DNA from 4 places in the Mesorhizobium loti R88b genome. Region 3 is predicted to be linked to each of the others. Evidence: riboswitches for the same ligand, from Rfam matches in the RefSeq annotation. Region 3 holds a riboswitch; each other region holds the start of a gene.
What was found. Region 3 has a riboswitch for cobalamin ahead of metE (5-methyltetrahydropteroyltriglutamate--homocysteine S-methyltransferase). Riboswitches for the same ligand answer to the same signal wherever they lie in the genome.

Region 1: linked by a shared signal. The riboswitch ahead of EB235_RS18735 (CbtB domain-containing protein) and the one ahead of metE (5-methyltetrahydropteroyltriglutamate--homocysteine S-methyltransferase) in region 3 are both predicted to bind cobalamin.
Region 2: linked by a shared signal. The riboswitch ahead of EB235_RS18515 (DUF1636 family protein) and the one ahead of metE (5-methyltetrahydropteroyltriglutamate--homocysteine S-methyltransferase) in region 3 are both predicted to bind cobalamin.
Region 4: linked by a shared signal. The riboswitch ahead of EB235_RS02105 (aromatic ring-hydroxylating oxygenase subunit alpha) and the one ahead of metE (5-methyltetrahydropteroyltriglutamate--homocysteine S-methyltransferase) in region 3 are both predicted to bind cobalamin.

The regions. Positions count from the first base shown of each region.
Region 1 covers NZ_CP033367.1:3,842,667-3,844,858, reverse strand. The annotation lists gene cobU (bifunctional adenosylcobinamide kinase/adenosylcobinamide-phosphate guanylyltransferase) at 1-185, opposite strand, end outside; gene EB235_RS18740 (CbtA family protein) at 178-981, opposite strand; gene EB235_RS18735 (CbtB domain-containing protein) at 997-1,176, opposite strand; cobalamin riboswitch at 1,210-1,407, opposite strand; gene EB235_RS18730 (aromatic ring-hydroxylating oxygenase subunit alpha) at 1,551-2,192, shown strand, end outside.
Region 2 covers NZ_CP033367.1:3,796,598-3,798,789, reverse strand. The annotation lists gene EB235_RS18520 (DUF6348 family protein) at 1-691, shown strand, start outside; cobalamin riboswitch at 747-951, shown strand; gene EB235_RS18515 (DUF1636 family protein) at 992-1,426, shown strand; gene cobW (cobalamin biosynthesis protein CobW) at 1,423-2,192, shown strand, end outside.
Region 3 covers NZ_CP033367.1:6,745,062-6,747,253, forward strand. The annotation lists gene EB235_RS32600 (cytochrome P450 family protein) at 1-335, shown strand, start outside; partial or broken gene EB235_RS32605 (cytochrome P450) at 302-577, shown strand; cobalamin riboswitch at 869-1,068, shown strand; gene metE (5-methyltetrahydropteroyltriglutamate--homocysteine S-methyltransferase) at 1,185-2,192, shown strand, end outside.
Region 4 covers NZ_CP033367.1:459,519-461,710, reverse strand. The annotation lists gene EB235_RS02105 (aromatic ring-hydroxylating oxygenase subunit alpha) at 1-1,192, opposite strand, end outside; cobalamin riboswitch at 1,307-1,508, opposite strand; gene EB235_RS02100 (DUF680 domain-containing protein) at 2,014-2,192, shown strand, end outside.

The DNA of each region.
Region 1 (2,192 bases), 2.9 Mb from region 3:
GTCCAGCCCTCGCCGCGCCTTAAGCGGTGCAGTGCGATGCGCTCGCGCATCTCGTCGTCATAGGCTTGCGCTGTGGCGATATACGCCCATGGTGAGGGCGAGGCCGTCACAAGAATTTCGGCGTGCGCGCTCTTTCCGGAGCGCGCGCCGCCGATGATGAAGGTCAGCTTGCTGCGATTAGGCAAAGCTGTCGCGCAGGCTGCTCGCGGTGCCGGTGAAGCGTCCACGCACCACGCCAACGACAGCGCCGAGCACCAGCCAGAACACCAGATTGGTCAACGTCACCGCCACCACGAACTGGTGGTGCAGGCCTTCCGGGATCGGTGTCTCGAAGCTGTCTGGCTGTGGTGCGCCGACGATGTGCGGTGCAATGATCAACGCCACTGCCAGGATCACCAGCGGCAGCGATCTGCGGAAAGCAATCAAAGCGAGACCGATCGCTGTCGCCACTGCCGTTGCCGTCCACCATATCTGGCGCGGCAAGAGATCGGCCGCAGGCATCGCCGGCAGTTCGGGCTGAAGGCCGAGACCGGGCGCCAGCGTGAACACGGCGAAACCAGCCAACCCCCAGAACACGCCCTGGCGCCAATTGCCGATGCCGCCTGCGAATTCGGAAACCGCAACCAGGATCAGCGCGAAGCCGATGCCGGTGGCGACATTGAAAACCGCACTGTATGCGTGACGCTCGAAGCCGTCGGCAGGCTCCCAGCCCTCATCCTCATGTTCGGGCGCAGTCGCGGCGGCTGGCGCCATGCTCATGGTGTTTGCAGCGGGCGCGGTGCTGCTGGCGGCATTGGTGCCAGCAGCGTTCTCGGCCGGTGCCGCGGCATGGTCGTGCTGATGGCCGGCGCCGGCCTTTTCGTAAACTTCGGCCTGGAGGATGAGAGGGGCGGTGGCATAGGCCTGCATGCAGGCAAGAACGACGCCGGCCACGAGCCCTGCGATCGCCGCGATGAACACGACGTTGCGAAACAGATTCATGATGTCAGATCCTCGTCAGTGGCAGGGAAATGCCATCGAATGGCGGTTGTCATGACCAGCATTGTGGACCGCATCGATATGCGAGAAGCCGACAAACCCGATGATGAAGGTGCCGAGCAGCGCGGCAAGCGCCAGCTGCATGAAGCGCGACTGCGAGGAGACGGAGGCGCCGAGGGAGACGGAAGCAGTAGTCATATCTTGTCCTTTCACCCTCCACCCGAGGGCCTGTCAGTTTTGCCGTCGCCGGCAGGTCTCCTGGCTCGCGGATCAGCGCCCTTCTCCACCTTCCCGAAGACGAATCTTCAGTGGCATATGGAGAGGACTACCGCACACAGTTGCGGGGGCAGCCACGGCATTGGGCAACAAACGAGCCCGCACCGCATTCCCTCTTGGCTCCAAAACGGAACCGACGACTGCGTGACTATAGGGAAAATCACGACACGCGGCAAACCAAATTCCGTCGGCAAGCAGCGCGATTGCGCCATGCCGACAAGACCAGTGGTCCTGGGCACGACAATTGACAATTGTGCTGGCCGGGTGTCGGCTGGCGTCCTCACAGGAAGCCAGCCATGCAGCCCATTGCCAGCGAGCGCGATCCCTATAACGGCCTGACCCGGGCCGAGCCGACGCTGCCCTCATCGGCCTATTGGGATGCGGCAGCCTATCAGCGCGACCTTAATGCCATCTGGTACAAAAACTGGCTGCTCGTCTGTCGCGAGGCCGATCTGGCCCAGCCGCTGGCTTTCCGTCGGTTCCGCATCGGCACGCAGGACATCGTCGTCCTGCGCGACGACACTGGCGAGCTGCGCGCCTTCCACAACACCTGCCGGCATCGCGGTTCGCAGCTTTGCCAGGAGAGCGAGGGCCGGCTGAAGGCGCGGCTGATCACCTGCCCCTATCACGCCTGGTCCTATTCGCTGCGCGGCGACCTCGTGCGCGTGCCGTCGAAATCGCTGCCTGATGGTTTCGACAAGGCCGACCACCCGCTCTATCGCGTCGCCCTTTCGGTGTGGCGCGGCTTCGTGTTCATCAATCTGCAGGAAGACGCGGCAGGCTCGGCGCAGGCATCCTTCGACCCTGCCTCCGGCAATCTCGGCAACTGGCCGCTGGAAGCGCTGGTCTCTGGCCATGTGCTGCGCAAGGTGATGAACTGCAACTGGAAGATCTTTTGGGAAAACTTCAACGAGTGCCTGCATTGCCCGGGCGTTCAC
Region 2 (2,192 bases), 2.9 Mb from region 3:
CGAAGCGCTTATCGCGCATGGGATCAAAGCCGTACGTGGACAGTACGACGTCCGGCTTGAACTGGAGGACCTGCGCTTCGAAGCCGAGATTTTCAACAGGGGGCAACAAGACTCTACCCACAGATTGGTCGTCGAGATCTACATCTTCTCGCCCCTGCTGGAGACTCAGCCAGCCATCGAATCGTTTGTCGGCATGGGCAGCACGCGCGAAGAAGCGACATTCCAGGCATTCGGAAAGTTCCTGATCGGCGTATTTCATGTGCTGATCGAGGGCCTCGCGCATCATGTCTGCGAGAACATGCAAGCCGAAATCGAGTTCTGGCGTCGGAATGATGCCGGTTGGAAGGTCTTTGGCGGACCTGTGATCACCCAGGCTGCGGCAGAATCCACGCTCAACCAAGCATATCCGGCGTTCTATGCCCGTTTGGAAAGACTGTTCGCGGCCAATGTTCGCCCCGGCAGTCATTTTGTGCGGATATTCCTGGCGAGCCATGACGGAGCAATGGTCGGTCACGAAGTTGTCCTGGACAACGAAACATGGCCGGAAGGCCAGGAGCTTCTCGTTGGCCAGGATTGGCATCACGGCGATGGCTACCAGGCAGTGCGCCAAGTCATTCTTGCGTTACCAGAAGAGAGACCGGTTGCGCTGAGCCGTTGGGCGCAGCTGGGCAAGAAAATCCTGCGGCGCTGAATACAGCTGGTTGGCGATCTCGCCTACCGCGCGTTGACACCGCCACCTGCAAAAGCCTAAATCCGGTCCAGACGGTCCCTTGCCCGCAACGGCAAGGGCTAAGAGGGAATGCGGTGCGGGATTTCGATCTCAAATCCGCGGCTGTCCCCGCAACTGTAAGCGAAGAGCCAAGGCCGAAAGCCACTGGGAGTTCCCGGGAAGGCGGCTATCCAAGGCGATGACCCGCGAGCCAGGAGACCTGCCGTCTGCGACAGAAGAATCCGATCGCCCGGCGGGTTTCCGGGCAAGGAGCCCGGCTTTTTGGACCAGAACAGCAGTTTTTCGGCTGGCACAGCGGACAATGCGTCCGGCGACAGTGAAGCCTTGGCCGGCGTCACCGTCATCGTCTGCGCCTCCTGCCGCAATGAGGCCGGCTCCGACGCGCATCCCCGCGCCGGCGAACTTTTGGCCGAAGATACGCGCCGCGCCGCAGCGGCCGACAATATCCGCGTCCGCACGGTCGAATGTCTCGGCAATTGCAAGCGCCGGCTCAGCGCCGCGATCCTGCGCGATGGCTGCTGGAGCTATGTCTTCGGCGACCTGACCTTGACCAGCGGCCCCGACCTTATCACCGGCGCAAAACTCTTCGCCACCTCGACCGACGGCCTCATCCCATGGCGCGGCCGGCCTGATTCCCTCAAGCGCGGCCTCGTGGCGCGTATTCCACCTCTCGACATGCTGAAGGACCAACCATGAGCGCTCCAAATCCGGCCGGCAATCTCTCCCGAGTACCCTGCACCGTTGTCACCGGCTTCCTCGGCGCCGGCAAGACCACGCTGGTCCGCCATCTCCTGGAAAACGCCGGCGGCAAGCGTATCGCGATCATCGTCAACGAGTTCGGCGACATCGGCATCGACGGCGAGATCCTGAAGGGCTGCGGCATCGACACCTGCCCGGAGGAAAACATAGTCGAACTGGCCAATGGCTGCATCTGCTGCACCGTCGCCGACGATTTCGTGCCGGCGCTGGACAAGATCCTGTCGCTGACGCCGAAAGTCGACCATATCCTGATCGAGACGTCCGGCCTGGCCCTGCCCAAGCCGCTTGTCCAGGCCTTCCAGTGGCCGTCGGTAAAGAGCCGCGTAACCGTCGACGGCGTCATCGCCGTGGTCGACGGCCCCGCGCTGGCCGAAGGCCGCGTCGCCAACGACATGGACGCCCTGCAGGCGCAGCGTGCTCAGGACGACAGCCTCGACCATGACGACCCGGTCGAGGAAGTGTTCGAGGATCAGATCGCCTGCGCCGACCTGATCATCCTGTCGAAGAGCGACCTGATGGACGCCGCCGGTTCGGCCCGCGCCAATGCCATCATCAATGAACATTCCGCCCGCGCGGTAAAAATCGTGCCGACATCGCATGGCAAGGTCGATCCCTCCGTGCTGCTCGGCCTCGGGCTCGCCGTCGAGGACGACATCGAGAACCGCAAGTCCCATCATGACGGCGCCTTCGACCACGAGCATGA
Region 3 (2,192 bases):
ACGTGGAGATCGACGGATGCATGGTCCGCCGCGGCGATGCCGTCCTGATGGCGTTCGATGCGGCGAACGGGGACGAAAAGGCCTTCGGTCCTGGCGCCGACAGATTCGATGTCACCCGGCGGCACAACCCGCATTTGTCGTTCGGCGAGGGGCCGCATTCCTGCCTGGGCGCTGCGCTGGCGCGCCTGGAATTGCGCTGCGCCTTCCCCGCGCTGTTCGGGCGGCTGGAGGATCTGGCGCTGACCATCGCTGCGGAGGACGTCGTCTACATGCCGTCTTACGTCATTCGCTGCCCGCAGCGCCTGCCGGTCAGCTTCCGCCCTTCCGTCGCTTAGAGAGTGCCGCATTCACCCCGGATTCGGTGATTCTCGGTTCGCCGGGGTGGCTGGTCTCGCACGAGGGGGGCGAGCATGCCCGGTTACGCACGATCGTGGCGCCGGCCTTCAGCAATCGCAGGGTGAAGCTGCTCGCGCAGCAGGTCGAGGCGATCCCCGCGCAGTTGTTCGAGACGCTGGCGGCCCAGCCCCAGTCCGCCGACCTGAGGCGCCACCTCTCCTTTCCGCTTCCGGACATGTTATCAGCGTGCTGATGGGCGAGTGCGCAAGCACGCTGAGCAAAGCCGAGCGGGGAACAAATACCGGGATTCCCGGCGGACCGTGACGGCCTCGCCCCACTTTACGCTCTTGAGCCCGGCGACCTCGATCTGATCCGGCGTCGCCGATGGGGACAAGGATCTCTCCGAGCCTGCACTGATAAGAGGCGGCATCGTAAGCGGCTTTGGGCGAAAGAGACCGATCAGCGCAAGGGCACTATTCGCATCATCACATAAACATCTCGTTATATGTATTGACAAGGAGCGAAGCTGCTGTGATTGTGCGCATGTCGTGGTTCTCCGCGCGGCACTGCCGTAGCGGAGCTAAGAGGGAAGCCGGTGCGATGCCGGCGCTGCCCCCGCAACTGTTAGCGGCGAGCCAAGCCCATTGGTGTCACTGAGGCGAACGGCCTCGGGAAGACGGGCAGAGGCTTTGACCCGCGAGCCAGGAGACCTGCCACGACGAACAACGTCCACGGGCGGGGTGTCTCGGTGGCCGCAGTAGCCCGGCTTCGTGCCGCCTGCTCGCGCGTTCCTTGTCCCCACGCCCCAACCATCGGGGTATGGCATGACTGTCTCTCAACAAATTCCTGTGGCAACGCTCGGCGTGCCGCGTATCGGTCGACGGCGGGAACTGAAATTCGCGCTTGAAAGCTACTGGTCCGGAAAATCTCCCGCTGCCGACCTGCTCGCGACGGCGAAGGCGCTACGCGCCGCCAGCTGGAGGGAGCAGCACGATCGCGGCGTGTCGAAAATCCCGTCCAACGATTTCTCGCTTTATGACCATGTGCTCGACACCGTCGCCATGGTCGGCGCCGTGCCGGCACGATACGTCTGGACTGACGGCGAGGTCCCACTCGATACCTATTTCGCCATGGCGCGCGGCAACCAAGATCAGGCCGCTGATTGCGGACATGCCGGTGACGAGCATGCGGCCAACGGGCATGGCCTTGCCGCGATGGAAATGACCAAATGGTTCGACACCAACTATCACTACATTGTGCCGGAACTTACCGACGATCAGAGCTTTGCCCTCTCGTCGGCGAAACCGGTCGATCATTTCCTCGAGGCCAAGGCGCTCGGCATCCACACGCGCCCGGTCCTGCTTGGACCGGTTACCTTTCTCAAGTTGGCGAAGTCACCTGAGGAAGGTTTCAACCCTATCGCGCTCCTGCCACGGCTGCTGCCCGTCTACGAGGAGCTCCTGCGGAGGCTGAAGCTCGCGGGAGCCGATTGGGTGCAGATCGATGAGCCGGCGCTCGTGGTCGATCTGGTTCCCAACGAACGGGATGCGCTCCAATTCGCCTACTGCCGGCTGTCAAAAGCAGCACCGGAGTTGAAGATCATGGTCGCTACCTATTTCGGATCGCTGGGAGACAATCTCGAGACCGCGATTTCTCTGCCCGTGGCGGGACTGCACGTCGATCTCGTGCGCGCTCCAGAGCAGTTGGAGACCGTCGGCCGGCTCGCGCAGAAGGACCTTGTGCTCTCGCTCGGGCTGATCGACGGCCGCAACGTCTGGCGCGCGAACCTGCCTGCCATGCTTGACCGCATCAAGCCGATCGTCGCCGGTTGGCCGCGGGACCGCGTGGAGATCGCC
Region 4 (2,192 bases), 920 kb from region 3:
AGCGCGCGTACCAGTCGACGAACTGGATCACGCCGCCCTCATGCAGCTCCGAATAGGGGCCGGGTTCATAGGCCGGCGACAGGATGCCAAGGGCGTTTTCCTCGACGATGCGGCGGTCCTGGTCGTTGGTCTCGGTCCAGACATGGGTGAGCTCGGCAAGATCGTAGTCGACGCCCTCGACCGCATCCTTGTGCACCAGCCATTTGGTCGTCACCGCGGTTTCCGTGGCGCTGATCGGCAGCACGCGGAAAGTAACGGCATGGTCGATGAGGATGTGGTTCCACGTCGTCGGGTAGTGATAGTGCATCAAGGTGCCGATGCGGTCGGCCGAGACGCTGTCGGACAGGTTCTTCTTCACCGCGCGCTTGCCGGTCATCGTGTAACTGACCGCATCGCGCAGCAGCCGTGCGCGCGTGGCGCGGTATTGTCCGGCTGGATCGATGCGGAACTTGCTCGGCAGGCCGGCGGCCTCGCATTTCGCCCAGTGCGCCAGCATTTCGGGATCGCTGTCGGCGCCTTGCACGCCGGTCACGGTCGGTGCTTCCGGGAAGGTCTTGCAGAGTTCCGGGTGGTTACCGGCGCAATGGTAGCATTCGCGGTTGTTTTCCCAGACGAGTTTCCAGTTGCCCTTCTCGACAATGGTGCTCTCGAAGGCGACCTTCGCCTCGCCCAGCCGGTGTGGCTTGAGATAGGGTTCGATCATCGCCCGCATCGGCGCGAAGTCGGCCGGCTCCTTTGCCAAACAGATGAAGATGTAGCCGGCGACACTTTCGCAGGCGACCGGCTTCAGGCTGAACTGGCTCTTGTCGAAACCGTCGGCCATCTGGCGGGCGAACAGCAGGCGGCCGTCCAACTCATAGGTCCACTGGTGATAGGGGCAGACCAGTTTGGCGGCGGTGCCCTTGTCGGTGTTGCAGACACGGCTGCCGCGATGGCGGCAGGAATTGTGGAAAGCGTTGATCTTGCCCTGCTGGTCGCGCACCAGCACGACCGGATAGTCGCCGATCTGCACGGTGATGAAGCTGCCGGGCTTCGGCAGTTCGCAATCATGGCCGATGAACAGCCAGTCGCGATACCAGATCAGCTCCATGTCCAGCTTGAAGTAGTCCGGGTCGGTGTAGAAGGGTTGTTCGAGCGAGAACCCGTCCCTGCGGCTGTTCAAGAGCCTCAGCATGTCGTTGCGAGCATCCATGTCCTGTCCTCATACTTCAAGGACTGAACTGGTGGTGACGGAGGAAGGACCGGACGCAGGCCGGCGGAAGCCGGGCATGCACCATCCGCCTCTTGACCGCCCACCGCGATCAGTCGAGTTCAACAATCTCGGGCTGGTTTCCGGGCTCTGGAGTTGTCCTTTCGGACCATCGCGACACCTTCCCAGGCTTTCGCCCAGTGGTCTCCCGTTGCGACTTGAACTCCACCACCGTTGCGGGGGCAGCGCCGGATTCTGACCGGCTTCCCAATTCTCCGTTCCGTGGTCACGAAGCGGCACCTGAGATGCAGTCATCTAATCACGGCAGCGATCGCGACATCGGCATGAAAGCGACATCGTATCCATGCGGCGCGACACGCCGGACGAAACGCTCCGGCCAGCGATTGAACGGCTGAGATTCTGTTTTGTTCAGCAATCTGTGCTGTTTCGAATCGTCTCTTGTCCGGCTCCTGGCGCGGGGAAAACAGGCCAACGGTATCGAAAAGTGACTATTAGCAACTTCTAAAATCGAACCGAACGGTTCGTTTCTGTTGACAATGCGTGCAGGACGGTGTGAACGCTGACGCCCGGATACACTCGGTGAGTGGGTCGTGAAATTTATCTAAGTAGCTGTATCATATGCATAAAACAAGATGGTCGGCATGCTTATTAAAATTACAAGATGTAAAATCATGGCCCAGGCGGAACAACTTCGTGATTGGAATCCGGCAGACGGCTTACCCACATCGGGGCTGTCCGAACGACGCGATTTCATTCCCAAGACACGCCGCTAGACGGACAGCAAAAATACTGGAGTACTTAAAATGAAAAAGATCATTCTCACTGCCGCCGCCCTTCTGGCCATTTCCGGCAGCGCCTTCGCTGGTAGCGACCACTACGGTTCGAATGCCCCTGCAGCCGCCGCTGTCGACAGCTCGCACACCGCTTCGATCAAGAAGTCGGAACCGGCTGCTCAGACGCCTGTCACGGGTGCCGACCACAA